3 regions of the Intestinimonas sp. HCP28S3_D6 genome follow, and region 1 is predicted to be linked to each of the others. Evidence: riboswitches for the same ligand, from Rfam matches in the RefSeq annotation. Region 1 holds a riboswitch; each other region holds the start of a gene.

Region 1 (9,955 bases):
TGAGGGCGGTGAAGAGTGCGCCGGCCAGGATACCCAACACCGGATTGGAGAATTTGGTCATCAGGTCCACAAAAGCGGGCATTTCGCGCAGGGGGACCATGGCTGCGCTCATCATGTCCATACCGATGAAGAGGACACCCAGGCCGCCCAGGATACTGCCGTAGTGGTGGAGCTGCGGTTTTTTCAAAAATACCATCATAGCCACGCCCAGGAAGGCAAAGAAGGGGGCCAAAGCGCCTACGTCCAGGGCGATGAGCTGTCCGGTGATGGTGGTGCCGATGTTGGCGCCCATGATGATCCACACCGCCTGCGTGAGGGTCATCATGCCGGAGTTAACGAAGCCTACCACCATGACCGTGGTGGCGGAGGAGGACTGGATGACGGCGGTGATCACCGCACCCACCAGTACGCCCAGCACCCGGTTGGCCGTCAGCTTTTCCAGGATGCTCTTCATACGGTTGCCGGCCGCGGCCTCCAGGCCGGAGCTCATCATCTGCATTCCGTGCAGGAACAGCGCTAAGCCGCCCAACAGGCTCAGAATATTGGCAATACTCATCGAAATGCTCCTTTTTCTCTTTCTACTCTCTGAAATCGAATGGTCGGATCAGTTCCCTTGCCATCCGTCCGCAGGCGTTTTCCTGCGTTCGGGCAAAAGAAAAAGACATAGCCTGCTTTTCCATTCGAAAAGCAGGTCATGTCTCTTCAACGGGCCTGGGGCAACTCCACTTGCGCGTGAGCACAGTGGCTTTTTCCGCAGCAGCATCGCTCATAGCTCCATGGTCCTTTCTGTCCCAAACACAATCTTTCACAATTACATTATACATGCTATTTATGCCACCGTCAACGGAATTTTACCCCACTTTACCTTTTCTCCACATCGCGCAGAAAGACCGGTCGGTCCGGCTGGGATCTCTGTGGGCAATACCGAAAATGGAGTCCCTCGAAGGCGGTGATGCCCTCCGGGTCTTCCACGCTGCCCTCTGCCAGAAAACGGACCATCTCCCCTCTGGCCATCTTGACATGGACCCCTTTCTCCACTATCTTTCCGTCGACACGCAGCTCCCCGAAAACGGGCGTAATCACCCTTGTTCCGGCGGGCAGGTGGGGGATCACCGCCTTGCTATACTCCCCAGAGGCCAAATCCACTACCACGCCGTCGGGCATCAGAGCCTCGGCCAGCTTGCCTCCCCAGAAAGCATAGAGGTCCTTACAAAACGGAGTCTTCAGCTTGGCCTGCATCTCCAACCGGTAGGGAGTCACTCCGTCGAAGGGGCGGAGCACTCCGTAAAAACCGGAGAGGATGCGCAGGTGCTCCTGCACATAGGCCAACGCTCCTTCTGAAAATACCGCAGGCGCCATATAACGATACTGAATCCCTTCATAGGCCAGAAGCGCCGGTGTCAACCGTTGGCGCAGGTCCATGGTCTGGAACCGCTGGTAGTTGAGTTGGGCCAGTTGATCGTTGCAGGCGAGCAGCTTCTTCAGTTCCGTTAAAGAAAGGCCCTTCAGATAGCCCAGCAGCTGCTCTGTCTCCTCCAGCAGAGCAGGCAGCTCTTTAGGCGGCAGCCCGTCCAGATCTTCGTTCATTTTCTTAGCTGGTGAGATGATGATACGCATAGACTTCCTCCCTTTCAGTATTCGGAACGGGCAAAAAACGGCCCGAAGCGGTGATTCTACGCCGTCTCCGGGCCGTTGATGGGGCAAAAATCAGTCGATGGGGTTGTCGGCCACGAACTCCACAGCGGCGGCGAAGGCGTCGCAGGCGGACTTACAGGCGGACTGGCTGCCGGTGAGCAGACCACCGCCGAAGTTGGTCTCGCTGGGGGGCGCATACAGCACGCACAGACGGACGTCGGCGGCCTTCAGAGCGGCATCTACGCCGTACATGGCCTCCAGAGGAGGCGCGATCAGGTAGGCGATAGCCTCACCCTCCTGGATACCGCAGGCCTCGGACAGGTAGGAGCCGGTCCGGGAGATGCAGTGGGCATAGTAGACGATGGTGTCGTCCTCGTTGGCGGAGACGAAGTGGCACACGTTCTCGATCATGTCCACACAAGCCTCCAGGCCGGCCTTGGCCTCAGCAGGGTTCGGGGCAGCCAGGATGCCGATGATCTCGCCGGCCAGCTTGGTGTTGGCGTTGGCGGCACCGCCGTAGAAGCTCTTGGCGTAGGCCACACGGCAGTCGGCCTTCTTGGTGGCCTCGTCCAGAGCGGTATAGGTCACATCATCGCAGTCGGCAGTAACCAGCGCCAGGGACTTCTCGCCGGGCTGCAAGCCAAACTCCTTGGCCAGATCAGGAGATACGTTTGGGATCAGCTTGGTGGCCAGTACAGTTGCTTTCACAGGATCTCGTTTCATGATCCGTCTCCTCCTTCACGGGCAGCGTTGCCGCCCGGCCTGCCGTCCAGCCGGCAGCATATATCATCAGTATGATTATATCGGGCCACATCCTTTTTGTCAACGGAACACCAGTGTGGTACCGCTTTTTTCGGCTCTTTTCGGCAAAAAAACTGCGGAGTCATCCCTGCATCGGGATGGCTCCGCTCTTCTCCACAGGCGGGTATTTCCTGGTATGGCTGGACCCACAGTGGCAGCTATGGGTCCTTGCCCTGCATCAGCTTGCCATACCAGTTCCAAAGGGAGGTGAAGTTGGCCACCTGACACATCGCATAAGGAGGAATGGCGGTTCGTCCCGTCCACCCTTTAGCGCCGACAACAAAAAAGCCGTATCCCTCTTAAAAAGGATACAGCAACGGCCCACAGGCTCTCACCGTGGGAACTGCACCCTCCTAAGCGCGAGGAGGTCTCGTGTGCGCCATACACAGGCAGGTATTCTGACTTAGGCGTCCAAACGCGCTCCCCGCCTTCCCAGAGCTTCCGCTCCAGTGACCTAATGGGGACCACTTCGCCAATACAGCAACGGCTTTGCGCGGGATTCTCACCCGACTTCCCTTTTGAGCTCGTCAAAGCACCTGTGTACCACTTATGATTCAGTTGTCAGCTTGGCTTATATGTATTATACTGGCCCTCTTGCCTCCTTGTCAAGGGGGGGGAAACACATTCAAAAACGAAATGGACCCCGCCGCAGTTCCTGCGGCGGGGTCCATCTGAATTGGTTACTGCCAGTCGGCGGGGAAAACAGTGTAGGCGTACTTGGCATAGTCGGGGGTGCTGAAGTGGATATGGCTGCCCTTGGGGATGTAGATCACATCGCCGGCGTCGCCGCCCACCACACGACCGTCGATCTTGATCTCCAGACGGCCTTCCAGCACGATATCCCACTCATCGTAGGTCAGGGTCCACTCGAAGTCGGCTCCGTCGGAGAGCTCCATGATGCCGCAGCCCATGCGGGGGGCCTCCTCCAGGGTGGCCACGTCCTTGAGCTTGACATCGTTACGGCCCTCAAAGGGCTCCAGTTTTACGGTGGAGGTCTTGACGCCGATGACGCCGCTGGGGTCCACCTGCTTCTGGAAGTCGCACTTGCCGGTAGAGCCCGCCGCTTCGGCGATAACCTTTTCTACAATGCTGCGAATGAGTTCTTCACTTACGTTCATAGCGATTCCTTACCTTTCCGCGCTGCCAGTTAGTCAAACTTCACGTTCTCGATCTTAGACAGCAGCTTGGGCGCCAGGATATTGGCCACGATGATGGCGGTAACACCAGCCACCAGCTTGCCAACGATCACGGGGAAGATCATGTCGGGGTTGTTGCCGGCAGTGAAGCCCAGGTGGTCGCCGAACACGAAGGCGGCAGACACGGAGAAGGCCACGTTCAGCAGCTTGCCCTTGGGGTTCATCTCGCCCATGATGTTGAACATCGCGATGTTGTTGGCCAGGTTGGCCACCATACCGGCAGAGCCCTGCTCGTTCATGCCCAGAGCGGCACCGATCTTCTCCAGAGGCTTGCCGAAGGTGCGGGTGATCCACTCCACCATGGGGAAGGCGCCGATGAGGACGATGGCGATCTGGCCACAGACCAGGAGTCCGCTGTCCAGACCACGGGAACCATCGGCGGGGTTCTCGACCATGATGTGGAACACGGGGAACATGATGCCGGTGATCTGCTCAAAGACAGCGATGGCGGTGAGGGCGGTGATGACGATGGTCACGCCGGTACCGAACACGTTGAAGCCTTTGATCATGGGGCCAGGGGCACACCACAGGCCGATGACGATCAGAGCAGCGATGATGATGACGGGGATCAGGTTCTGGATGATGGTGATGATACCCAGGTGATACTCAGGAGCCAGGGTGTTCATCATCAGGCCACCCACGATGCAGCCGATGGGAATGGTGATCATACCAGCCAGAACACCGGCGCCCAGGTAGCCGCGGTCTTCCTTCTTGATGATACCCAGAGCCACGGGGATGGTGAACACGATGGTGGGACCCATCATGGTGCCCAGGATCAGGCCGGCAAAGTTACCGATGGCGATGTCCTCACCGGCCAGCTGCATGGCCAGGGGATAGCCGCCCATGTCGCAGGCCAGCAGGGTGGTGGCGAACATGGCGGGGCTGGCACCGAAGATGCCGTAGATGGGCTTCAGGATGGGGCCCAGCAGCATGGACAGAACAGGGGCCGCGGCCACGACGCCGGCCATGGACATGGCCAGACCGCCCATAGCGTTGAAGCCGTCTTCAAACTTCTCACCATAACCGAGCTTGTTGCCGCGGATTTTGTCGATGGCGCCAACGAGCATGAAGATCATCATGATAAGCATGATGACGGAGTTGATAGAGATACCAGAGATCCATGCGGAGATACTGTCGGTAAATATGCTGGGATCAGCAGCAGCAATCAGTTCACTATAATCCATAGTTTACTCTCCTTCTCTTCTCAGAATGGGTCTGCTCCCATTGGGAAGCCTTCTGTCAGCTCCGGCTTAAAGCAGAGACTGGAACAGCTTGGGGGAAGGACGCGGGATAACGGTGGTGCCCACCAGGAGCTCCGCTTCCCGCTCTGCGGCCGCCACGGCCGCCCGGACCGCGCCCACATCGCCGGTGAGGGTCACATAACCCTTGCCGCCGATGGCGTAGCCGATGCGGACTTCAATGAGGGTGATGTTGGCCGCTTTCGCCGCCACGTCAGCGGCAGTGATGGCGGAGGCCACGGAGTAAAACTCCAGGACGCCCACGGCGCCCGGCTTCTCCACCTGGGTCGTCATGCTGATGGCCTGAATGACCTGAGGATGGACATTAGGGAGGGTCAGCGTGTCCACCACGCACTCGCCGCCCCGCTTGATGCCCTCGGCCATGGAGGCCTTTACGTCGCCGGTGTCTCCGGCGATGAGTACCATGTACTTACCTGGACAGACGGTGGAGGATCGGATGAGGTCCACCTGAGCCGCCTTCACCATGTAGTCGCAGGTCTCGATGCCCCGCGCGATGCTGTTGAGTTCTACCATGCCGATGGCAAGTCTGCTGGCGTTTCCCATGCTTCTCACTCCTTCCGGCTGCTGATACGGGCGCCCTTATCGGTGACCTCCACCACCACGCCGGAGATGCTGGCGTGGATGTTGGCGGACAGTCCCTCGGCGGCCTCGGCCAGGATCTCTCCCCGCTCCACATAGTCGCCCACCGCCTTTACCACATTGGCGGGCTTACCGATGTGCTGGGAGAAGGGGATAAAGACCTCATTGGGGCTGAGCTCCATGCACTCGTGGGCGTGGAGCCCGTAGTACTCGGAGAGCCCCAGTCGGGCCACCAGGCGGTCCGTGGGGGTGTGGCGCTGGTCCACGAAGGACCGGGCCTGGGGTTCCATGTTCCGGGGCACCTGGATGCCGCGGGCGCGGAGCTGGCCCTTGATGTACTGGTTCACCTTCCGGGGCGAAAGGCCCATGGGACAGGCAAACATCTCGCACACGCCGCAGTCGCAGCAGTTGGCCGCGTCGCCGAAGCAGCGCTCGTACTCCGCGTTGTCCTCCATCCCCGGCTCCCGCCAGAGGTTCCGCATCACCAGGTTGGGGCGGATCTGATGGCCGATGAGGTACCGGGGGCAGAGGTCGGTGCACATCCGGCACTGGATGCAGGCACTGCGGGTCTGGTGCCGGATGGCCTCCATGGGCAGGGTGGCCCGCTTGAACAGATAGTGGTCTTTGGGCAGGACGATGATGTTGCCGGTGGTCTTGGTAACCACGGCGGCATCAATGTCCGCCTGGCTCAGGAGTACTTTGCCCATCATGGGACCACCCAAGATCAGGGCATAGTCGGTGATGGTCGGCTCCGCCGCCTTCACGCATTCGGTGATGGCGGTGCCCACGGGTACGTGGAGCATGATGGGGGCCTTTACTTCACCCACCACGGAGAGGAACTTATCCACCACGGGACGGCCCTGGATGGCGTCGAAGATGTTGAGCAGGGTGCCCACGTTGTCCACAACACAGCCCACGTCCAGGGGCAGGCCCCGCTCCGGTACCGACCGGCCGGTGACCTGCTGGACCATGGTCTGCTCGTCGCCGGCGGGATAGAAGGTCCCCATCTCGAAGATCTCCACGGGAGCGCCCGCCAGCCTGATCGCGTCGGACAAGGCCACGATCTCAGCCTTATACTTTCCTTTGAGTGCGATGACTGCCCGCTTGGCCTCCAGGTGGGCGGCCACTGCCACCACCGCGGCTACGATCTGGGGCGCATAGGTGCGGCACAGATACTTGTCAGTCTCGATGAGGGGCTCACACTCTGCGGCGTTGACCACAAAGCATTCGGCCTTGGCGTTGAGCTTGACGTGGGTGGGAAACCCAGCGCCGCCGGCGCCAACAATACCGGATGCCTTGATGAGTTCGGTCAGATTCATGCTTTCACCGCCTTATTCCCTTTGCCATGTACCGCCCTGGCGGGGCGGCACCGGCTGTTACTCCAAAACGCTGGAATCGATCTCCTGGTCGTCCACGATGCCCACAACGGTGGCGTCAACAGGGACTGACATGTCCCCGGCAGCGCTCCGGGCCGAGCTCCCGCCGACGATCAACACCGTCTCTCCCACGCCGGCGCCGATGATGTCAGCCGCCACCATGGGGGTCTTATCCTTGGAGCCGTCCAGGATGTTGATGGGCTGCACAATGAGCAGCTTATATCCGGCCAGCTTCTCCTCTTTGCGGGTGGCCCAGATGTTGCCGATGACCTTTGCCACTTTCATACGTTGTCCCCCTGTTTGACGCGGGACAGCGGAAGAGGGAATCCCTCCCCCGCGGTCCAACCGCGTTTAGTCTTCGTCCCGGACGATAGTCATGCCCCGATCCTTGGCGGCGTCCTTGGCCAGCGCGGTGACAATGGTCTTCTCACCGATGTGCACCTTGGTAACCCCGCTCATGTTGGCCTCGATGAGATCCTTCTCCGTGAGAACCCGCTTCTCGATCCGTACCGCTTTCTCCTCACAGCAGGCGGCCACAGGGGCGGGCGCTGCGGGAGCAGGGGCGGCAGGAGCAGCGGCACACACAGGCGCGGCCGCGGCGGGTACGGGGGATGCGTTGCCCAGGATGACCTGCTCCAGGCTGGCCTGGGCGCAGATCACCACGCCGGAGGCTACCAGCAGGTCCAGCTTCTGCTGCATCATGTTGTAGTAAGCGGCGGGCGCCGTCTCCCTATACTGATACAGCTCCACCTCTTCGGTGGGGACATAGACCTTTTTACCTGAGAGGATGGCTTTGGAGGCAAGACGGGTATACGCGGTGTCGCAGGCGCCGGATGCCAGCGCCGCCATGGCGTCACAGCTCAGATTGAAGAGCACCACGGCCTCATAGGCGTCCAGGTCCACTTCGTAGTGGTGCATCAGGGCGCAGTCGGTGTGGTAACGGGCCTTGAGGGTCTCGTTCTCCAAGGTCGCGTGACAGTCGGTGCCGTGATCCTGAGTCAGGATCAGCAGACCCGGCTTTCCGCCGCAGTCGGTGCACTCGGCGCAGCTTCCTTCCGTTTCAGAGATCTTCTGCGCGACGCGACGGAGGATCTCTTCCACGATGGCGTTATGGTCCATGCCTTCCCCTCCTTTCTAAATCATTCATTGGGTCTCGTCAGACCTTACAGTTCATGGCGATGCCGGCCGGCGTCACCAGGAAGGGATTGGCCGGCTTGATGGTCTTGATGCCGGTCTCCTTCTCGAAGATGCCCTCGATCCCCGTCAGACAGCAGGTACCACCGCACAGATAGATGGCGTCGGTGTGCTCCTTGTCGATATACCGGTTCACGATGGAGGCCATCTTCTCCACCACTGCCTTCACCACCGGCAGGATCTCCTTGTGACGGGAGTAATCCTGCTTGATGGCCTCGGCCTCCTGGAAAGAGACGTGGAAGTTCCCCGCCAGGACCAGGGTGAGGTGGGTACCTCCGGTGGGCTCATCCTCAATCTGGACCACCTTGCCGCCCTTCAGGATGGCAAGGCCCGTGGTACCGCCACCGATGTCCACCACCACACCGTCCTCGATCTGGTAAATGGAATTGGCAGCGGTGGGCTCATCCAGAACATTGGTGACCTCAAATCCCGCTCCTTCTGCCACGTACTGGTGGGTCTTTGTGCTGGATTCAGTCCCGGCGGGCATGGCGATGGCACAGTTCACCAGCTCCATGTCCAGCCGCTCCTCCAGCTTTGCCTTGAGCTCCTTAACAATTCGCAGCGCCCCGGAGTAGTCCACCACCACGCCGTCCCGCAGGACCTGCGCCGCCTGCTTCTCACAGGCGATGGGATTATCCTCCTCGTCCAGGACGACCATGACGATGTAGGCCGTGCCCAAATCCAGGCCCACCTTCAGCTTGTTGCTGACGGGCTTGAAGGTCTTGGTCTCCGATTCCTCCACACGGGCCATATAGGCGTTGACGCGGTCCAGATCCATCATGTGTTTGGCGCTCCTTTGTCAAGTTTTATTTCCGCTCTGATACTGTCCAGCCAGATACCGGCACATCATAATGTGCATGGCACTGGACATGCGGTTGAGCTCTTCGATGATATCGCCCCGGGTGTACTTCGCGCCGGTGTGGAAGGCGTTGGCCGCCGCCACTTCCGTCTCACGCACATCGGTGCGCAGCTGGTTGAGCAGCGCGAAGTCCCGTCCCATGGTGTAGTCGGGCAGGACCATAGCCTTGACCCCAAAGAACCGCTGGGGATCGTGGGACTGCTCCCGCAGCTCCGCGTGGGTGAGTCCGATGATGGTGTCCATCTGGAAGGGCTCATCCAGCACGTCGCAGCGCATCATTTCCCGCAGGATCTTCAGGATGTCATCCAGGTCGTCGATGAGGGCCTGGCTGCCTCCCCGGTCGTGGATGTCCACCTGGGCCAAGACCACCGCGCTTTGCAGCGAGTCCAGCTTTCCGCGGAACAGAATCCGGGGATGGTTCTTCACCACCAGCACGTTCCCCACCAGGTGAGTCATGTGCTCAGGCTTCTCCATATAGAAGGCACCGGTCTCATAATCCACGAATTTGGGCTTCATAGGCGCCGGCGCCGGTGCGGGCGCGGGTGCGGGCGCTGCCATGGTCACCTCGGGCATGGGCGGCACCTCCGTGGCGACGATCCTGGGGGTGGTCTGCTGTCCCTCCTTGACGATCTTGATCTTGCGGGACTGCAGATACTCCCGGGCCGCCGGGGTGAGGATCTTGCCTGCCGGCACGACGTAACATTCGGGATCTGTTGCCCGAAGTTCGCACCGAAGAGCGTCCTCCGTGATACATTTCAAGCGCTTCACCCCCTCCGTCGGTAGGTTTGATGCGGCTTACGCCGGTCTTACTTCTCCAGGCTGGGGAGGATGAACTCCACTTCCTCGTGGGGACGGGGGATCACGTGGACGGACACCAGCTCGCCCACCCGCTCAGCGGCGGCGGCGCCGGCGTCGGTGGCGGCCTTGACGGCGCCCACATCGCCACGGACCATGACGGTCACCAGACCGCCGCCCACATGGACTTTGCCGATGAGGGTGACGTTGGCGGCCTTGACCATGGCATCGGCGGCCTCGATGGAGGCGACCAGGCCTTTG
Region 2 (9,955 bases), on a different contig from region 1:
TGACCCCAGCCCAGGCCGAGCAGTACATGGCCGACGGGGAGTTCGCCCCCGGTTCCATGCTGCCCAAGGTCCAGGCCGCCGTCCAGTTCGCCCAGTCCAAGGAGGGGCGCACCGCCCTCATCACCCTCCTGGAAAAAGCCAAGGACGGCATCGAGGGCAGGACGGGCACCCTCATCCAGCAGTAAGTGCAAAAAGACCGCCGGTCAAAGGGGAAAATCTCCCCTTTGACCGGCGGCAAAGTCTTTTCCGGGGTTGACCCGGCGGGGGCTTTCCATTAAAATGTAGAAAGCGAAATATGGCCGGCGGGCCAAAGACGGTTGGACGGTGGAGAAGTTGGAGAAAACGGCGGTAAAAAAGGGGATCAAGGGCGTTTCCGTCATGCTGCGGAAGTACCGGCTGCGGCTGGCCTTTCGGGTGCTGACGGCGGCGGCCACCGTGTGGGTGCTTCTGGCCGACCGTACCGCCTTCCAGGTGCTCACTGGCTGGGGCTTTTGGCAGAAGCTGTCCCCCCTCCACCTGCTGTGGGTCATCTGGATGGTGGATATGGTCCTCCAGCTCATCCCCGTTCGGGAAGTGATGGCTCTGGGCTCCCAAAAGCAGTTCGGGCGCTGGTACCGGCCGGCCGCCGGCTGGCGGGAGGAGGAACTGGCGGCCTATGTCCGCAGGAGTGACCGGGGGGCGAACAAGGTCCTTGTGTCCTGGGTGGCCATGACCATCGCCCTGGGGGTGCTGCGGAGCACCGAGGTCTTTGGCCCGGAAGAGCTTTTCCTCTCCGCCGTGTTCTTCTACGTCTGTGATCTCATCTGCGTGGTCGTGTGGTGTCCCTTCCGCACCTTTCTCATGAAGAACCGGTGCTGCACTACCTGCCGCATCTTTAACTGGGACCATCTGATGATGTTTGTCCCCTTCCTCTTTGTCCCAGGCTTTTACGGCTGGACTTTGCTGGGAATGGCCGTAGTGGTGGTGGTGGTATGGGAAGTCCTGTGGCACCGCCACCCGGAGCGTTTCTGGGAGGGGAGCAACCAGGCCCTGCGCTGTGCCAACTGCACCGACCGCCTGTGCGGCCGCTGATCCGAACAGAAAAAAGCCCTGCCGTTCATTGTGAACGGCAGGGCTTTTCCACATCCGGTGGACGATCAATGGGCCTGGGCGGGCTGATTGCCCTTGACCCGGAAGAGCAGCCGGAAGATAAGGCGGCAGAGGGGGCCGCAGTAGAGGAGCTGCCAGATAAGGGCCACAGGCATGTTGCAGCCCCAGGTATGGATCCAGGTGCCGAAGCTGGGCGCCTTGAAGAGGAGGGTGGCGATGAGGCTCATGGTGGGGCACATGATGCACACGATCATGGTGGAGATGGCGTAGGTGATAAACTGGGGCCGGTCGGTGGGACGCATGAAGGAGAAAGCCAGGCGGGTGGCCAGCTTTTCCACCACGAAGAACTCCAGCACGAAGGCAATGGGGGCCATGATGGGCAGCTCGTGGAGGGCCATAAGGAAGGTCTGGTTGGTGACACCGCCGGTATTGAGGGCCACATTGTAGACGATCATACCGTAGACCATAATGACGGCCATGATGATGGTGAAGACCACGTTTTGAAATTTGGTTTGGGGCATGGGGGAGGCTCCTTTCCAGAATGAGATGTGAGCCGCAGCGCAAAAAAAGAAGGCCGCGAAACCTTCGTCTCGCGACCTTCTTCTTCACTGCGACTACTGTTATGCCCCTATTCTAGCCCATTTTTTTGCCCTCGTAAGTGTTTTTTTGCTAATTTGAAAAAAACGGCAGGTTCCACAAGAGCGGAGGAACAGCAGGGCGGAGACTTGTCACATCTGTGGGGGAAAAGGGCTCACTTTTCCTGGATGTACTTGTGGATGGCGGCGGCGGCCTGCTTGCCGGCGCCCATGGCCAGGATGACGGTGGCGGCGCCGGTGACGGCGTCACCGCCGGCATAGACGCCGGTGCGGCTGGTGAGACCGTCCTCGCCGTTGGTGACGATACAGCCGTGCTTGTTGGTCTCCAGGCCGGGGGTGGTGGAGCGGATGAGGGGGTTGGGGGATGTGCCGATGGACATGATCATGGTGTCCACGTCCAGCACGAACTCGCTGTCGGGGACGGGGACGGGGCGGCGGCGGCCGGAGGCGTCGGGCTCGCCCAGCTCCATCTGGATGCACTTCATGCCCTTGACGTGGCCGGTCTCGTCGCCCAGGACCTCCACGGGGTTAGTGAGCAGGCGGAAGATGATGCCCTCCTCCTGAGCGTGCTCCACCTCCTCCTTACGGGCGGGGAGCTCATCCATGCTGCGGCGGTATACGATGTAGACGTTTTCAGCCCCCAGCCGCTTGGCACAGCGGGCGGCGTCCATGGCCACGTTGCCGCCGCCTACCACGGCCACAGACTTGCTCTTGGCGATGGGGGTGTGGCTGTCGGGCCGGTAGGCCTTCATCAGGTTGACCCGGGTGAGGTACTCGTTGGCGGAGTATACTCCGTTGAGGGTCTCGCCGGGGATGCCCATAAAGGAGGGGAGACCGGCGCCGGAGGCTAGGTAGACGCACTCGTAGCCCATGTCCTCCATGAGCTCGTCCACGGTGAGCACCTTGCCGATGACCATGTTGGTCTGGAACTCCACGCCCATGGCCTCCAGAGTGGCGATCTCCTTGCGGACCAGCTCCTTGGGGAGACGGAACTCGGGGATGCCGTAGACCAGCACGCCGCCGGGGGTGTGGAGGGCCTCAAAGACGGTGACGGCATAGCCCAGCTTGGCCAGGTCGCCGGCGCAGGTGAGGCCGCTGGGGCCGGAGCCCACCACCGCCACCTTGTGGCCGTTGGGGGCGGCCTTCACCGGCTCCTCGTGAGCATGTTCACGGTGCCAGTCGGCCACGAAACGCTCCAGGCGGCCGATGGCCACCGGCTCGCCCTTGACGCCCCGGACGCACACGCCCTCGCACTGGCTCTCCTGGGGGCAGACCCGGCCGCAGACGGCGGCCAGGGTGGTGGACTGGGACAGAACCTCATAGGCCCCGGCGAAATCCTCCTCGGCCACCTTGCCGATGAAGGCGGGGATGTCGATGCCCACGGGGCAGCCGCTGTGGCAGGGCTTCTTGGGGCAGTTGAGGCAGCGCTTGGCCTCCTCTACGGCCATCTCGGCGGTATAGCCCAGGGCCACCTCGTCAAAATTGTGGCTGCGGACCTCTGGGTCCTGGCTGGGCATGGGGCATTTTGTCAAACTCATATTGGCCATGGTCAGCGTACCTCCTGGTTCAAAAGATTGCAGGCTTCCTCCCGGGCGTGGACCTCAAAGTCCTTGTACATGGCGCCCCGGTGGATGGCCTCGTCAAAGTCCACCTCAAAGCCGTCGAACTCCGGCCCGTCCACGCAGGCGAACTTGGTTTTGCCGCCCACGGTGAGACGGCAGCCGCCGCACATACCGGTGCCGTCAATCATGATGGGGTTCATGGAGACCACGGTCTTGACGTTGTACTTCTTGGTGACGGCAACCACGAACTTCATCATCACCAGGGGCCCGATGGCAATGACCTCGTCGTACTGCTCACCGGAGGCGATGAGCTCCTCCAGGGCGGCGGTGACCAGGCCCTTCCGGCCGCAGCTGCCGTCGTCGCTCATGAGGACGAACTTGTCGCTGCAGGCGCGGAACTCGTCCTTCAGGATCACCAGATCCTGGTTCCGGAAGCCCACCACGCTATGGACCTCGGTGCCTTTCTCATGAAGGGCCTTGGCCACCGGCAGGGCGATGGCGCAGCCCACGCCGCCGCCCACAACGCAGACCTTCTTGAGGCCGTCCAGCTGGCTGGCCCGGCCCAGAGGACCCACGAAGTCGTGGAGGGACTCGCCCTCCTTCAGGGCGTCCAGCTCCATGGTGCCGGCGCCTACGATCTGGAAGATGACGGTGACTGTGCCCTTTTCCCGGTCGTAGTCGGCTACGGTGAGAGGGATGCGCTCGGAGTCGGCACAGGCCCGCAGAATGACAAACTGGCCGGGCAGGGCCTTTTTGGCAATGAGGGGGGCTTCCACCACCATCTTGGTGACGGTGGGGTTTAGGGGTGTTTTTTCTACGATACGGTACATGATGTGCTCCTCCCTTAGGCAAATATGTGCTGGTAAAAAGAAAAGCAACCGCCGTAACCAGCCCGTGCGCACAAGCACTTCGTTACAGCCGTTGCCAAGTCAATTTCACGCTATTTAGTTTAGCACATCTCATAGCAAAAGAACAGGTGAAAATTCAGGTCTGCAAAAAAATTATAAGAATGCACAAATACAAACCCAGCAGGCTGTGCGATTTCCACAGAAAACAGAGAGAACACGACAAAAAGCAGGTCCATCCCCTCCGGCAACAGCCGGAGGGGATGGATTCCTGCTGATTTACAGGCCGGGATCGCAGCTGGTGGAGAGGAGGTCCTCCCAGGTCTGCCTCCGGACCATGAGTCCGGAGCGGCCGTCCTTCACCAGGGCCACCGCCGGGATGGGGTTGGAGTTGTAGTTGCTGGCCATGGAGTAGCCGTAGGCGCCGGTGGAGAGGACGGCCAGAATGTCTCCGGCCTCCAGAGCGGGGAGGGTGGCATCCCGGAGGAGGACGTCTCCTGACTCGCAGCACTTGCCGCACACCGTCACCGTCTCTGTGGTGGGAGCCTCTGCCTTATTGGCGGCGATGGCCCGGTACTTGGCCTGGTAGAGGGCGGGACGGATGTTGTCGGTCATGCCACCGTCTACGGACACGTACTTCCGAACGCCTGGGATGTCCTTGATGGAACCCACGGTGTAGAGGGTGATGCCGGCCTCGCCCACCACGCTGCGACCGGGTTCGGTGACCACCGCCGGACGGGGGAGGCCCAGGTCCCGGAAGAAGGCGTCGATGCGTTCCATGAGAGGGTCCAGGTACCAGCCGTATCCTCTGGGCTCCTCGTCGGTGTAGCGGATGCCGAAGCCACCGCCCACGTTGAGCTCGGTCATGGCAAAGTGGTAGCGGTTCCAGGTCTCCTTCACTAAGCCAAGTACCACCTCCAGGGCCTCCAGGTAGGGCCGGACCTCGAAGAGCTGGGAGCCCACGTGGAAGTGGAGGCCCAGCAGGTCCACCCAGGGGGAATCGATGGCGGCCTTGATGGCGGGGTAGATGATGTCCTCGTCCAGGGGAATGCCGAACTTGGAGTCTTTTTTTCCGGTGATGATGTAGTCGTGGGTGTCGGCCTTGACGCCGGGGGTGACCCGGTAGAGGACCTTCATCTTCTTGCCCTTCCGGGCGCAAATAGACTCCAGCAACGAGAGCTCCTGAAGGCCGTCGATGATGATGCGGCCCACGCCGCTCTCCACCGCCAGCTCCAGCTCGGCGGGCAGCTTGTTGTTGCCATTGAACTCGATGCGCTCGGCGGGGAAGCCGGCGGAGAGGGCGCAGGTGAGCTCACCGCCGGAGACCACGTCCACGCACAGGCCGGCGTCCTTCACCAGCCGCAGCAGGGCGGGGGTGCAGAAGGCCTTGGCGGCATAGGCCGCACGGGTGTTCTCCCACTTGTCCAGGAACTCGGTGTGAAGGGCCTGGAAGCGTCCCTCTAGGGCGGTCTGAGAGTAGACGTACAGCGGGGTGCCGTAGGTCTTGGCTAGGGTGGTGGTGTCGCAGCCGTCAAAATAAAGGGTGTTGTCTCGGATCTCCATGCACATAGGTGGTTCCCTCCCGATCTTTGGTGAAGGGGAGCGGGGGCTCCCCAAAATCATCTGGGCACTATTATACCAGCTTTGGCCCGGGGCGCAACCGGAAACCCACAAAATGGGACTTGTTTTTTGGGCGCAGACGGCGTGCCGCCCGGACAAAAAGGGCCCCGGACATGGTGTCCGGGACCCTTTTCGCGTATCCTACAAACAGGAATGGCAGGATGTGATATGTCCCCCTTCCCGTAAAAGGGGTGTGTTTAGCGGGGCCGCTCCCGCTCCTCTGCCATCCGGCGGGCGATCTCTTGAAACTTGGCGGTTACATAGCCGTAGTTGTCCCTCTGGTGGGGCAGTGTGCAGCGGCTGCAGTCCTTGATGCCCTTTTCCGTGTAGCGGAAGTTGCCGCCGCAGTCGGGTCCAAGGGCGTAGAGGGGGCAGTAGCAGAAGAGACAGTTGAAATTGTCCGGGTCGTTGGTGGGATGGCAGGGGAAATACTCGCACTGGAGATGGGAGAAGAAGGAAAAGGCCTTACCTTTCCAGTTGGGGGCGCCGGCGCGGTCACGTTCACTCATGGCGGACTCCTTTCCATCGTGGCGGTCTCCAGGCAGCAAAAAAGCTGCACGGCCTGAACAGCGTGCAGCAATGGCCCCCCGCCAGACAGGGCGGAAGCGCGGCACCCTCCCAGGCTCGGAGAGGTTTTTGTGTGCGTCATACGCAGGCAGGTATTCTGACTTCGGCGTCCAGCGCGGTCCCCGCCTTCCCGGAGCACTTACTCCAGTGACATCTGGGGACCCCTCCGCCAACACAGCAACGGCTTTGTGCGGGATTCTCACCCGGCTTCCCTTGTGCAGCGCCATCGGCGCACCTGCGTACCAGAGATATTCACTTGCACCGGGGGGAAGTTCCCTCCGGTACCTATCATCATAGCGGCTTTTCCCTGCCCTGTCAAGTGGACTTTTCCCCCACAGGCGCCGGAGCGGTGGAAAAAAACTCCCCGCCGTCGTGAGACGGCGGGGAGCGGAAAAACGGTGGTTACATGAGGTAGAAGAGCATCTTGGCCACTTCGGACCGGGTGACGGAGTCATTGGGCCGGAGCTGGTTGTTGTAGCCGGAAATAATGCCCTGGCCCACCAGGGACTCCACGTAGGGGAGAGACCAGGCGGGGACGGAGGCGGTATCGCTGAAGGTCAGGGACTGGGTCACATAGCCCTTGCCCTGGATGCGGCCCAGAATGGTCATGGCCTCGGCCCGGCTGATGGAGGCGGTGGCCCGGCCCATGAGGACGCCGTTATCCAGGCTGCCTTTGATGATGCCCTCGGCGTACATGGCTTTCATGGCGTCCACACACCAGGAGGGAGTGGTGTCCAGATCGGCGAAGGGGAGGGTGACATCGGAATAGGCGGTGAGATCCAGACCCATCCAGCGGGCCACCATCAGGGAGAACTCACCCCGGGTAATGTTCTTATCGGGCTGGAAGAGAAGGCCGGAGCTGGACTCCACACCCTGAACCACACCCATGTCATAGAGGTAGGTGGTGTAGAGGTCGGCCCAGTGGGCGGTCATATCCACGAAGGGGCTCTGAGAGGTGGTGGAGCCGTCCTCGTTGATGGTGGGAAGGATGTTGTAGGAGCCGCGGCCCACATTGCCGCTCTGGTCCACGGCGGTGATGGTGAGTCGGTGGAGCTTGCCGTCGCTGATGGGGAGGGTATAGGTCAGGGTGCCGGTGGACTCATTCCAGGTAAAGTTCACACTCTTGCCATCCAGGGTCAAGGTGATGGCCGACTTGGCAAAGTCCTTGTCCACGTTGTCGGAGACGTAGCCGGTAAGCTTGCCGTTTTCGGCGGTCACGGTAACGGTGGGGACGGTCTCGTCGGTCAGCGCCTCAGTAGCCGTGGTGAACTGATCCAGATAAATGGTGCCGATGGCCTTCTCGCCGCCGCCATAGACCACGGTGAGCCCCTGGAGGGCGGCGGTGCCCTCAGGCAGGGCGGCGGTCAGGTGCTTCCAGCCGGTGAAGTCCAAAGCGGAGAGAACCACGTCGCTGGTGATGCCGGCACCGTCGGCGATGGTGGCGGTGAGGGTGTTGCCGGAGCCGTCGCCGTAGACCCACATGCTCAGGTAGCGGTCGCCGGTGGGGATGGCCAGGGAGGAGCCCAGAGAGGCGGAGCCGGTCTCGCCGGCGCTGTAATCCACCCGGGCACTCTGCTTACCGTAGCGCACCAGATCGCCGGAGGACTCCCGGTTGATCACCGCGTTGGAGGAACTGGTGAGGGCGGAGAGACCCTCATCGGTCTCGAAATCGTCCAGCGTGTTGATGTGGCCGGCCACGGTGATGGGGATGGTGATGTAGGTACCGCCGGCGCTGACAGTGAGATTGCCAGTGGCACTCTTGGCACCGGCGGTGAAAACGCCGTTTTCATCCACGGTGCCGACGGCGGGGTCAACCGACCAGGTGTAACAGGTGTCCTGACTGGTGAGTGCGATCTTCTTCCAGACCGCGCTGGCAGTGAGATCGATGCTCTCCTGGGGGTCCAGGGCGATGGAGGTGACGGGAGCCCCGGTGGCCTGGTTGGTCACCGAGATGGAGTCGGGAGTCTTGACCACGGTGATGGAGGCGCTGCCCTCGGCCCGGTTGGCAGAGGCGGTGACCTGAGTGGTGCCGCTCTCACTGCCGGCGGTAAAGACGCCGTTTACGTCCACGATGCCGTCGCCGTTGCGGATGGACCAGGAGACGGCGGTGCTGTCTGAGAAGGTGTAGCCGTTCTCATCCACCGGGGTGGCGGTGAGGGCCAACTGGGTACCGGAGAGGACCACCGAGTCGTAGGGGGTGACATAGTAGTGGTCCAGCACCCCGTTGGGCTTGAGGCTGGAGACCAGGAAGATACCGTTGCTGACGGTGCGCAGGCTGCCGTCGGAGGGGGAGTTGAGGATCTCCATGGCAGAGGACCCCGGCATGGTGGCGCCGATGGTGGTGGAGCCGCCGCCATCCAGAGCCACGGCCTCTACGCAGCCCAACTCAATGAGCCGCTGGGCCACCTGGGTGAGGGTGGCACCCACGCTGTAACCGGACTGCCGGCCGTCGATGGCGTAGAAGATCACACTGCCGTCGGCCTTGATGCCGATGGCGGTGCGGGGGTTGGCGGTGGAGTCGGTCTGGGGTCCCACCTGGCCATTGGTGACGATCTTGTAGTAGCCGCCGATGGCGGTGACCACATCATTCCACCGACTGTCGGCGGCGGTGACGTCGATGCTCACCTGGTCGCCAGGCTTCAGGGAGGACACCTGGCCCAGGAGCCATTCGTTGTTCTGTTTGTTGACGGTGAGGACCAGCTTGTCCTCGGGGATCTGGATGGAGGTGGTGGACTCCAGCACTTGATCAACGGTGCACACCAGACGACCGCCCACGGTGAGTTCATCGGAGAGAAGCAGAGAGGCAGTGACCTCGTCCACCTGGCGGGTGCCCTCAGCGGGGGTGGTGGTCTCCAGGTTCTGGGAATCGGTGGCAATGTCGCCGGAGGATGCGGCATCTGTGCCCGGAGCTGTTGTCTCCGTAGGAGTCTCCGCGGCAGCCTCCGAGGCGGTGCCGTCGGTGTCGGTGACGTCCAAATCTACGTCCACGGTCTGGCCCACATTGGTGGTGACGGGGGTGAGGATCACGTCGTAGCCAGGACTGGTATGTTGGGTGGTGGTGCTAAACTCGTCAGTATAGAGGTAGAGACCACCCTCATGGGTGCCGTCAGCGGCGGTGCGGGTCTTGTTCACGTCGGTGACCCGCATGGTGGAGCCGTTGAAGGTGGCGGTGACGGCCAGGTCGGGTTTGCCGATAAAGGCGGTGCCATCGGCCAGGAAGCCAACGGCGTAGTAGCCGCCGGAGGTGGTGCGCAATACGCCGTCGCTGATAATGACACCCAGGGCATTGCCGGTAGACAGGTCGAAGAAGTCGCCGTTGACGCCGCCCACCACCCGGAGCCCCTGGGCCTCCAGAGACTTGGCCATGGTGGCCAGGTCCTGCCGGGACATGAGCTTGTCCCCGTAGACCACCACGGGGTAGACGCCATCGGCAGGGGAGTAGGAGATGTACCGCTCGGTGCGCAGGTCGGACTTGGAGTTGCTCCAGAAGACCTGCTCCACCAGATCAGAGCCGGGCGCCAGGGAGACGGTGCCGCCGTGGAGCTCGTCGCCCAGAGCGATGGACGCGGACGCGGCGGGGGAGAGCCCCACCAGAACGGCCAGGGTCAGCGCAGTGGCCCGGATGCCAAATCGTTTCATGCTGTTGCCTCCAAAAATCATTGCAGGGTGAAAGGGA
Region 3 (9,955 bases), on a different contig from region 1:
GCTCACGGACGGCGGGCACCAGCACCATCATGCCGATGAGGCCGTAGACCACAGAGGGGATGCCGGCCAACAGATCCACCGCGGTGCGCACCACTCTGGCCAGCCTTGCAGGGGCCACCTTGGCCAGAAAGACCGCCGTCATAAAGCCCACCGGCACGCCCAGCACGATGGCGCCGGCGGTGCCGTAGATGGAGGTGAGGATAAAGGGCAGGATGCCAAAGGAGGGCTCGGCGGCGGTGGAGGCCCACTTGGTGCCGAAGAGGAACTCCACCAGCCCGATCTCTTTGATGGCGGGCAGGCCGGAGATGATGAGGTAGACGCTGATAAAGAGGACGAACACCACGGCGATGAGGCCGCAGAGGAAAAACACCGCGTTCATAAAGACTTCCATGGGGCGCAGCTTCTGTTTCATGGGGATATCGGCCTTTCTCTAGTTTTGGACGTACGGAAAGAGCCCCCTCGCGGACCGAGGGAGCTCTCGTTCAGGCGGTCTCAGTCCGGTCTGAGCGTTCCGTTTAGGCCACGGGCACAGCGCCCGCGCCGGCGATCAGGTCGGAAGCCTCAGTGGAGGTGGCCCAGTCAACGAAGGCCTGGGCGGCATCGGAGAGCTCGGTGCTGTCGCTGAGGATGAAGTTGAAGTTACGCTGGATGGCGTAGGTGCCGTCCAGGACGGTCTCCTCGGAGGGAGCCACACCGCCCACGGTGAGGGCCTTCACGGTGTCGTCCACGGCGGACAGGGAGGCGTAGCCGATGGCGTTGGGGTTGGAGGCCACGTTGGCGATGACCTCACCGGTGGAGGTCAGCTCGTTCTGGTAGACGCAGGCGTCCTCGGTGCCGGTGATGGACTCGAAGCCGTCACGGGTGCCGGAGCCGGCCTCACGGCCGATGGGCACGATCTGGCCGTCGTTGCCGCCCAGGTCGGACCAGTTGGTGATCTCGCCGGTGAAGATCTGGGCGATCTGCTCGATGCTCAGGTCGGCCACGGGGTTCTCAGGGTTGACAATGATGGCGATGCCGTCCTTGGCTACGGTGATCTGCTTCACGCCGGTCTCGTCGTCCTTCAGGTCACGGCTGGCCAGACCGATGTCGGCGGTGCCGTGCTGGGCGGAGGTGATGCCGGCGCCGGAGCCGGAGCCGGTGTACTGGACCTGCACGTCGGGCTGGACCTCCTTGAAGGCCTCGATCAGGGAGCCCATGACGCTCTCCATGGAGGTGGAACCGTTGGTCACCACGGTGCCGGAGAGCTTGGTCTCCTCAGCGGTCTGAGACTCGGTGGCGGGGGTGGTGGTCTCGGGGGCGGGGGTGCTGGAGGAACCGCCGGAGCAGCCGGCAAACAGGCTCACGCAGAGGGCCGCGGAGAGCAGCATAGCAAGTGTCTTCTTCATGATGATCTCATTCTCCAATCCATTTGGTATTCGGGTTTGATCTCTTAGTTTCCCTTGGAACGGCTATCAGTATACCGGCCTTTTGTAAAGTCTGCCTCCCCGGATCTGTAAAGTCTTTGTAAGTCCGTTTTTCCCGCTGTTTTTTGTAAAATCCTTGCGTCGTCTCCGATTTTACATTTCCTCTTTCGTCTATTTTGCCCCATTTTTCTCCCGCCTATTGGTCACGGGACGGTTTTTTGTTCCTTTTTTCTACTTTACATTTCTCCCACAGCCGCAAAAAGCAGTGTGCGCCGGACCCCTCTTGCCGGGTCCGGCGCACACAGACTTTACATTCGGTTTTGTATGGTTCCCGCCCGACTTTACAGACCCAGGAAGGCCCGCAGATCGGTGAGATCGGGGGCGATGTGGACGTGGGGCAGGTCCCGGAAATCCTCCGCCGGGGTGGTGCCGTTGAGGACGGCACAGAAGTCGGTCCCCGCCGCCGCTGCGGTCTTGGCATCGATGACGGTGTCACCGCAGTAGAGGGCCTCCCCGGGCGCCACGCCCAGCTTTCCCAGGACGGTGTTGAGCCCCTCCGGGTCGGGCTTGTTCCGGCTGACCATATCGCCCCCCACGATGAAGGCGAACTTCTCCGCCAGGCCGTGGCCGGCGAAGATGTCCCGCAGGGTGCCGGTGTGCTTGGTGCTCACCACGGCGGTGGGGACCCCCGCCTTTTCCAGGGCCAGCAGCAGCTCCTTGGCGCCGGGGCACAGGGGGGTGCCCGCCGCCTGCATGGGCCGGGCCACCTTGGAGAACTCTGACCGGAAGGTGTTTCGGCCAGCCTGGCTGTCGTCTCCGGTGAGGAGGGTGTAGGCGTCCTCCAGCACCATACCCACGGTGTGCCGGACGGTCTCCCGGTCGGGGATCGGGTGTCCCATAGCGGTCATACCCGCTTTGAAGCCGGCATAGATGGCGTCGGTGGCGTCCCCCAGAGTGTAGTCAAAGTCAAAGATCACTGCCTTGTAGTCCATGTGTCAAAACGCTCCTTGTGTGTATGTTCTCCCGTCACTCGTACTGCTTCCGTCCGGTGGTGCTGGGGATGCCCAGCTCGTCCCGGTACTTGGCCACGGTGCGGCGGGAGAGCTCGCAGCCCTCCCGACTCATGAGCTCGCAGAGCTTCTGGTCGGAGAGGGGCTTCTTCTTGTCCTCCCCGGCGATGAGCTTTTTGAGGAGGGCCTTGGCGGCGTCGGGCGAGGAGGCATCGGCGCTCCCCCCCAGGCTCCGGGAGAAGAAGTAGCTCAGGGGGTAGACCCCGCTGGCGCACTGGATGTACTTGTCCTTTCCCGTCCGGGAGACGGTGGACTCGTGGACCCCTACCCGCTGGGCGATGTCGGCCAGGGACATGGGCTTGAGGTGGCCGGGCCCGTGGCGGAAGAAGTCCTCCTGGAGCTCCAGGATGTGCTCGGCGCACTGGAGGAGCGTAGACCGGCGCTGCTCGATGGAGCGCACCACCCACTTGGCCTGCCGCACCTTCCCCATGAGGTACTCCTTCACCTCGCTGTCCTCGCTGTCCTTGAGCATGCGGCAGTAGTAGCTGCTCACGTTCAGGGACGGGAAGAAATAGTCGTTGGTGAGGATCTCAAAGTGGTCGGGGAAGTTGACCACAAAGATGTCAGGATTGATATAGGTGAGGTTCTCCCGGGCGGCAAAGCCGCTGCCCGGCCGGGGATTGAGGCTTCGGATGACCTCGCAGGCGGCGTGGACCTCCTCCTGGGTCACGCCTAGTGTCTTGGCGATGAGGCCATACCGGTTCTTGCTCAGGGCCTCCAGGTGGTCCTTGGCGATCTGGATGGCCAGGGCGTTGTCCTCGTGCCGCCGCTGGAGCTGGAGCACCAGACACTCGGAGAGGTTCCGGGCGCCCACGCCGGCGGGCTCCAGACTCTGGACCACCGCCAGGGCCTTTTCCACCACCTCCATGGGCTGCTCCATCTGAGTGGCCAGATCTTCCAGAGGCTCGTCCAGCCAGCCGTTCTGGTTGAGAGACTCCACCAGAAAGCGCCCTGCCGCAAGCACTTCTGGGGAGAGCTCCATGACCTGGAGCTGAGAGAGCACATACAAATAGAGGTTTTCCTCCGTCTCATCGGCGTTGCCGTAGTTGGAGATGGGGTCCTTCCCATCGTCCTCCGTGTCCTGCTGATGATAGACCCGGTTCTGGGTGTCGGTGGACTCCAGCCACTCCAGCTTCCGCTGGAGCACCGAGGCCTCATCCTGACTGCCGTACTTCTCCTCCATCTCCAGCACCGGGTTTTCCTGAACCTGGTTTTCAATGTACTCCAGAAGTTCCTGGGAGCCCATCTGCAGAATCTCCATCGACTGCATCATCTGCGGTGACAGCGTCTGGGTCTGCTTCATTGACATATTCAGTTCCACACTTCCGCCCCCTCTTGCATACCAACATACATACTTTATCAGTATAGCAAATTCGAGCGGAAAAGACAATCTTAGCCCTCGTAGAAAAGGGTAGAAATCCTGTTCCATTTCCTGACTTCCATATGCCCGGAAGCCCCTCCGGGCGCCGGCCCTCACCCTGTACGTTCTGATTTTGGGCGCGATTCAGGACCTGTCTCTTCCTCCAGCAGCCGCCCGTCGCTGTAACGCAGGCACCGCCGGAGCCGGGCCTCCCCCCGCTTGATGGTGCGGGAGACCGTGGACTTGTTCACCCCCATCTGCTCGCCGATCTGACGCATGTTCAGGCCCTGCCCGTAGTAGAGCAGCAGAAACTGCCGCTGGCGGGCGGTGACGTCCTGCCGCAGCGCCTTGGCCAGATTTTCCTTGAGCTTGTCCAGCTGCTGGACGTTGTCGGCCGCCATCTCTCTGGTATAGACCGCCATGTCGGCGGCGTAACTCAGGCCCCGCTTATAACGTGTATTTGCCATTGCGGCGATACCCCCTGTCATAGTAGCGTTCACACAGGACGGCCAGATCCCTGGCCTCCCGCCACATGACCGTGAGCATGCGGATTCTACCCTCCATGGTGCTCCTCTGGTCAGGGTCCAGCTCCGGCAGCTGCGCCTGGAGTTCCCTCAGGCGTTGCCGGAGAACCGTTGCCTGGGCCCGATATTCGACGGAAATCTCAATCAGTGTCATCGTTTGCTCTCTCGTCCTCCAACCCTTGTTGTTCTGCGGCACAGGCCGGACACAGGCGGCCGCCGTTCTCCCAGAGAACGGGGTCATACCGGTACAGCTCCCCGCCGCAGCGCCGGCAGTAGGCCGCCGGCCTGGCGCGCTGGACGTCCCGCAGCGGGTACGCCCGGGTCCTCCCTCTCCTCGTCATGCTCCTCCCCAAAAAAGTTGCACGTTTTTTTCTTTTACCTGTTGACAATCAGCCTCCTTTCTGCTAGAATAAACGTCGCTGCGGACGAGCGCACATCTCATCTGCTGGTGTAGCTCAGCTGGTAGAGCAGCTGATTTGTAATCAGCAGGTCGGGGGTTCGAATCCGTCCACCAGCTCCACAACTTCATATGGAGGAGTTCCCGAGTGGCCAAAGGGGGCAGACTGTAAATCTGTTGTCGTCGACTTCGGTGGTTCGAATCCACCCTCCTCCACCACGTCGGAGCAAAGTTCGCTTTGCTCCGACGCTTTTTTATGCTTTGCATGAAAAAGCGTCATCCGCCCGCTTCCTTGCTCCTCCTCTCCAAACCGCAACCGCTACGCTGGGTTGCGGTTTGGTGGCCGCCCTGCGGGCGGCTTTTCATCTGCGGTGACCCCGTCAGGGGTTGCCGTTTTTCTTTTGCGAAGGTGGATTCGAAAGCCGGCTCTTGGCGGTGCGCCGGTGGCGCGCCGCAACCGGCGCGGTTTTTCCGCAGAAAAGCGAATCCACCCCCACTGTCTCCCCTTTCTATCTTTCTGACAAGAGGTAAAAGTGGAACAGAAAACAGAATTTTCTCCATCTTTGTGCACAGTGTGTGGAAGTAAAAAAGCTCCTCATCTCCTCTCTCCGTACCGCCAAAAGTGGTACCACTCAGAAACCGCCCCGCTGATTTTATATAGAACATATGTTCTATATCGTGCATGTATCATAGCACCATTTCGATACCAACGTCAATGCAACTTTCCGGTTTTTTCCTCGCTCCCTCCCCGGAAAAGTACGCAAAAAAGGACCGCCGTTCTCTCGAACAGCGGTCCTTTTTCATTTCGATTGGTCCTCAGACCTCCATGATGACAGGCAGGATCATGGGGTTGCGCTTGGTCTTTTTGTAGAGGAAGCCAGACAGGTCGCTCTTGATCTCGCCCTTGATGGCGGACCAGTCGGTGGTGTGGGTGCGCTCGCAGCGCTCCAGGGCCTCCACAGCCACCCGGCGCAGCTCCTCCATGAGCCCCTCGGACTCCTTGACATAGACGAAGCCGCGGGTAATGATGTCGGGGCCGGAGACCACGGCGCCGTTCTCGCCGGACATGGAGGTGACCACCACGATCATGCCGTCCTCGGCCAGGTGCTTCCGGTCACGAAGAACCACGCTGCCCACGTCGCCCACGCCGTAGCCGTCCACAAAGACCTTGCCAGCGGGGACAGTGCCGTTGAGCTTGATGGAGTTGTGGGTGACTTCGATGATCTTGCCGATGTCACTGATGACGATGTTCCGGGGGTCCATGCCCATCTCCTGGGCCAGCTTGGCATGGATCTTCAGGTGGCGCTGCTCGCCGTGGAGGGGGATGAAGAACTTGGGCTTGACCAGGGCGTGGATGATCTTCAGCTCATCCTGGCAGGCGTGGCCGGAGACGTGAAGCTCCCCTGCCCGCTCGTTGACCACCTCGGCCCCTTTGCGGTAGAGCTCGTTGATGACGTTGCCGATGGAGTTCTCGTTGCCGGGGATGGCGGAGGCGGAGAGGATGACCCGGTCGCCGGCCTGGATGTCCACCTGCTTGTGGGTGGAGAAGGCCATGCGGGTGAGGGCGGACATGGTCTCGCCCTGGCTGCCGGTGGTGATGATGCACACCTTGTTCTTGGGCAGGCTCTTGATGTGGTTGACGTCCACCAGGGTGCCCTCAGGGATGTTCATATAGCCCAGCTCGGTGGAGACCCTCAGGGCGTTCTCCATGCTCCGGCCGGTGACGGCCACCTTCCGGCCGTACTTGGCGGCCACCGAGATGACCTGCTGGATGCGGTCCACGTTGGAGGCGAAGGTGGTGACGATGATGCGCTGGTCGCAGCCCCGGAAGAGGGCGTCGAAGGAGGCGCCCACGCACCGCTCGCTCTTGGTGTAGCCGGGCCGCTCCACGTTGGTGGAGTCGCACAGCAGGGCCAGGACCCCCTTCTTGCCCAGCTCTCCCAGCCGGGCCAGGTCGATCATGCCGCCCTGGATGGGGGTGGAGTCGATCTTGAAGTCGCCGGTGTGGATGACGGTGCCGATGGGGGTCTTGATGGCGAAGGCCACGGCGTCAGCGATGGAGTGGTTGACGTGGATGAACTCCACGGAGAACTTGCCCGCCTTGACCACCTCGCCGGCCTCGCAGGTGATGAGCTTGGTCTTGTCCAGGAGCCGGTGCTCCTCCAGCTTCAGCTTCACCAGGCCGGCGGTCATGCGGGTGGCGTAGATGGGGGCGTTGACGCTGCGCAGCAGATAGGGGATGGAACCGATGTGGTCCTCGTGGCCGTGGGTGAGGAAGATGCCCCGGATCTTGTCCTGGTTCTTGATGAGGTAGGTGAAGTCGGGGATGACCACGTCGATGCCGTACATATCGTCGTCGGGGAAACCCATACCCACGTCCACCACGATGATGTCGCCGCCGTACTCATATACCGTCAGGTTCTTGCCGATCTCGTTGAGACCGCCGAGAGAAATAATCTTCAGTTTTTCTGCCATAAAAGTATGCTTACACTCCTTTTTTCAGTCGATGGATGGAAGGGATGCAGGCACAGGGGCGCAGCAAAACAAAGCCAGAGATCCGCTCCGCGCTTTCCGGCCCTGCCTCGCCGGAAAAAGAGAGCGCTCCCCCGCTGGAAGCCGCGACGCCCTATCCTGTTTTTGCCTTATAATCAGTGCCGGAGCACATAAAGCCATAAAAAGACGGTCCGTCCCCACCGTTGGAGCGGCGGGGGAAAATGACCCATTACGCGTAGTATACCACATTCCACAGGGAAAGTATACAAGAAATTTGTCCGTTGCCCCATCGAGAAGGATTGCGCTTCCAGTGGAGATATGCTATACTGGCCGTGCTGAACTGAATATGCTGCGTCTGGTGGAGCAATGCGCTCTGAAAAGGGAAGCGGGGTGAGAGTCCCCCACAGCTACCACTACTGTGTAAGGCGACAACTGGCCATATGCCACTGTGTAAACGGGAAGGCGGCCACGCGGATGAACCGAAAGTCAGGAGACCTGCCAGACTGCAATACGGGGGAGATTTTCCGGGTTAGGGGGAATTGCCTTACTTTCAGGATCTTGCTCTGTATGCAATTCAGGGCAGGATTTTTTTATTTCCCATACGGGAAGAGAAAGGAAGGCATCCCATGAAAAACCTGTGGAAACGCACCGCCTGCGGCCTGTTAGCCGCACTGATGCTGCTGGGCGCCGGCTGCTCCGGCCAGCCCGCAGCATCTCCCGCCCCAGCCGAGACCACACCTGTCCCCTCCGAGACGGCGGAGCAGACCAAGACCACCACCTTTGTGGACGATCTGGGCCGGGAGCTGGAGCTGGAGCTGCCCATCACCCGGGCCTGTGTAGCCAACCGCTACAACAACGAGCTCATCCGGGCCGTGGGCGCCGGAGACTGCGTGGTGGGCGTGGATATCTACACCTCCCAGGACAGCGTGTACTGGCCCCAGTTCGGCGAGGATGAGACCTTCGGCAAGGACGAGTACGACTATGAAAAGATCGTCTCCCTGGCCCCCCAGGTCCTGATCGTGCCCAAAAACGGTAAGGTGGAGGAGTCCATCGAGGCCCTGGAGCCCTTCGGCATCCAGGTGGTGGTCATCACCGGCTGGGACAACTCCGACGTGCCCAAGCAGATCCGCCTGTGCGGCACCCTCTTCGGCAAGGAGGAGCAGGCCGAGGAACTGGTGGACTTCTATCAGGGTCCGGTGGACTACATCAACCAGCAGCTCCAGCAGGTGACAGAGCGCAAGACGGTCTACTGGGAGTACGGCGGCGACTACACCACCTGTATCCCCGGCACCTCCAATGACGGCTGGCACAACATGATCCTCATGGCCGGCGGCGAGAACATCTTCGGTGACGCCTCCCTGGCCGGCAAGGACATCGACCCGGAGCAGATCCTCCTGGCCGATCCCGACCTCATCGTGAAGATCTACGCCGGCGAGGTGGTGGGCAACAGCGGCGTCTTTACCGCCCCGCCCCAGGAGGAGTTCGCCACCAAGGCGGAGGAGATGCTCAAGCGGGAGGGCTGGAGCGACCTGACCGCGGTGAAGGAGGGCAATTTCTACCTCAACACCGCCTTTATGAGCGGCGGTCTGGGCAAGATGATCGGCGCGGCCTACATGGCCAAGTGGCTCTATCCCGACCTGATGACCGAGCTGGACCCGGACGCCATCTTCACCCAGTGGATGGCCTATCAGGGCTTTACCCCCAACGCCCCCCACTACTACCATATGCCCGCCCAGGATGCGGCCGCCTGAGCCGGAGGAGCGGACCGCCGCCCTCAGCGGCCGCTATCTGGCCCTGAGGGCCCGGAAACGGCTATGGCTGTGCCTGGCAGTCCTGCTGCTCCTGGCCGCCGCCCTGGCCGCCTGCTGCATGGGGGTGGCCGACCTGACCCCCGGCCGACTGCTCGCCACCTGGCTGCCGCCCCTGCGCCCCCTTCTGGGGAGCGCCCCCCTCACGGAGACGGAACAAAACGTCCTGCTGATGCTGCGGCTGCCACGGGTGGCCATGGCGGTGGTGGCCGGGGCCGGATTGGGCTGCACCGGCACCGTAATGCAGGCCATCACGGGAAACGCCATGGCCAGTCCCTTCACCACCGGCCTCTCCAACGCCGCCGCCCTGGGCGCGGCGCTGGTGGTCCTCTTCGGCGGCTTCCCGGTCTATCTCCAGGAGAGCGCCATGGTCCTGGCGGCCTTTATCATGACCATGCTGTGCGCCGCGCTGGTCTACGGCATCTCCTCCCTGCGGGGCCTTGGGCCGGAGACCCTGGTCCTCACCGGCATCGCCCTCAACTACCTCTTCAGTGCCGTCAACTCCAGCATGCAGTACATCGCCAACGAGCAGCAGCTCCCCGCCATCATCCACTGGACCTTCGGCAGTCTCACCGGCGGCAGCTGGTGGGACGTCGCCATCATGGCCCTCTTCCTGGCAGTGGTCTACCCTCTCTTCGCCTCCCGGGCCTGGGCCATGAACCTCATGTCCTCCAACGGCGACGAGAGCGCCGCCGCCCTGGGGGTCCACGTGCGCAACACCCGCCTGGTCCTGGGCGTGGGCGTGGCCTTTCTCACCGCCTCCGTGGTCAGCTTCACCGGCATCATCGGCTTTGTGGGGCTGGTGGCCCCCCATATTGCCCGCTTCCTCATGGGGGGAGACCACCGGTATCTCCTCCCCTTCTCCGCCCTGTGCGGGTCCATTCTGGTGCTCGTCGCCGA

Evidence for each region. A riboswitch is a leader RNA that binds a small molecule or an ion and turns the genes downstream of it on or off. The one in region 1 is predicted to bind cobalamin.
Region 2: linked by a shared signal. The riboswitch ahead of ACTNBK_RS09745 (cysteine-rich small domain-containing protein) and the one ahead of eutL (ethanolamine utilization microcompartment protein EutL) in region 1 are both predicted to bind cobalamin.
Region 3: linked by a shared signal. The riboswitch ahead of ACTNBK_RS01460 (ABC transporter substrate-binding protein) and the one ahead of eutL (ethanolamine utilization microcompartment protein EutL) in region 1 are both predicted to bind cobalamin.

Annotation. Positions count from the first base shown of each region.
Region 1 covers NZ_JBQHTM010000009.1:36,396-46,350, reverse strand. Annotated here, with positions in the region: gene ACTNBK_RS04980 (Na/Pi cotransporter family protein) at 1-556, opposite strand, end outside; gene yaaA (peroxide stress protein YaaA) at 862-1,617, opposite strand; gene eutL (ethanolamine utilization microcompartment protein EutL) at 1,708-2,358, opposite strand; cobalamin riboswitch at 2,808-2,991, opposite strand; gene ACTNBK_RS04965 (cupin domain-containing protein) at 3,117-3,554, opposite strand; gene ACTNBK_RS04960 (ethanolamine utilization protein EutH) at 3,584-4,816, opposite strand; gene ACTNBK_RS04955 (BMC domain-containing protein) at 4,883-5,434, opposite strand; gene ACTNBK_RS04950 (4Fe-4S dicluster domain-containing protein) at 5,440-6,789, opposite strand; gene ACTNBK_RS04945 (EutN/CcmL family microcompartment protein) at 6,847-7,131, opposite strand; gene ACTNBK_RS04940 (hypothetical protein) at 7,198-7,965, opposite strand; gene eutJ (ethanolamine utilization protein EutJ) at 8,003-8,821, opposite strand; gene ACTNBK_RS04930 (ATP-binding protein) at 8,840-9,667, opposite strand; gene eutM (ethanolamine utilization microcompartment protein EutM) at 9,706-9,955, opposite strand, start outside.
Region 2 covers NZ_JBQHTM010000025.1:28,303-38,257, forward strand. Annotated here, with positions in the region: gene arcC (carbamate kinase) at 1-185, shown strand, start outside; gene ACTNBK_RS09720 (hypothetical protein) at 325-1,071, shown strand; gene ACTNBK_RS09725 (DUF2798 domain-containing protein) at 1,137-1,610, opposite strand; gene gltA (NADPH-dependent glutamate synthase) at 1,841-3,232, opposite strand; gene ACTNBK_RS09735 (sulfide/dihydroorotate dehydrogenase-like FAD/NAD-binding protein) at 3,235-4,077, opposite strand; gene lysA (diaminopimelate decarboxylase) at 4,372-5,661, opposite strand; gene ACTNBK_RS09745 (cysteine-rich small domain-containing protein) at 5,910-6,221, opposite strand; cobalamin riboswitch at 6,350-6,533, opposite strand; gene ACTNBK_RS09750 (phosphodiester glycosidase family protein) at 6,682-9,918, opposite strand.
Region 3 covers NZ_JBQHTM010000002.1:91,482-101,436, reverse strand. Annotated here, with positions in the region: gene pstC (phosphate ABC transporter permease subunit PstC) at 1-412, opposite strand, end outside; gene ACTNBK_RS01505 (phosphate ABC transporter substrate-binding protein PstS family protein) at 516-1,385, opposite strand; gene ACTNBK_RS01500 (HAD family hydrolase) at 1,745-2,395, opposite strand; gene rpoN (RNA polymerase factor sigma-54) at 2,430-3,794, opposite strand; gene ACTNBK_RS01490 (sigma-70 family RNA polymerase sigma factor) at 3,947-4,300, opposite strand; gene ACTNBK_RS01485 (hypothetical protein) at 4,281-4,511, opposite strand; gene ACTNBK_RS01480 (hypothetical protein) at 4,498-4,698, opposite strand; tRNA gene ACTNBK_RS01475 (tRNA-Thr) at 4,802-4,877, shown strand; tRNA gene ACTNBK_RS01470 (tRNA-Tyr) at 4,889-4,973, shown strand; gene ACTNBK_RS01465 (ribonuclease J) at 5,571-7,229, opposite strand; cobalamin riboswitch at 7,587-7,765, shown strand; gene ACTNBK_RS01460 (ABC transporter substrate-binding protein) at 7,874-8,998, shown strand; gene ACTNBK_RS01455 (FecCD family ABC transporter permease) at 8,985-9,955, shown strand, end outside.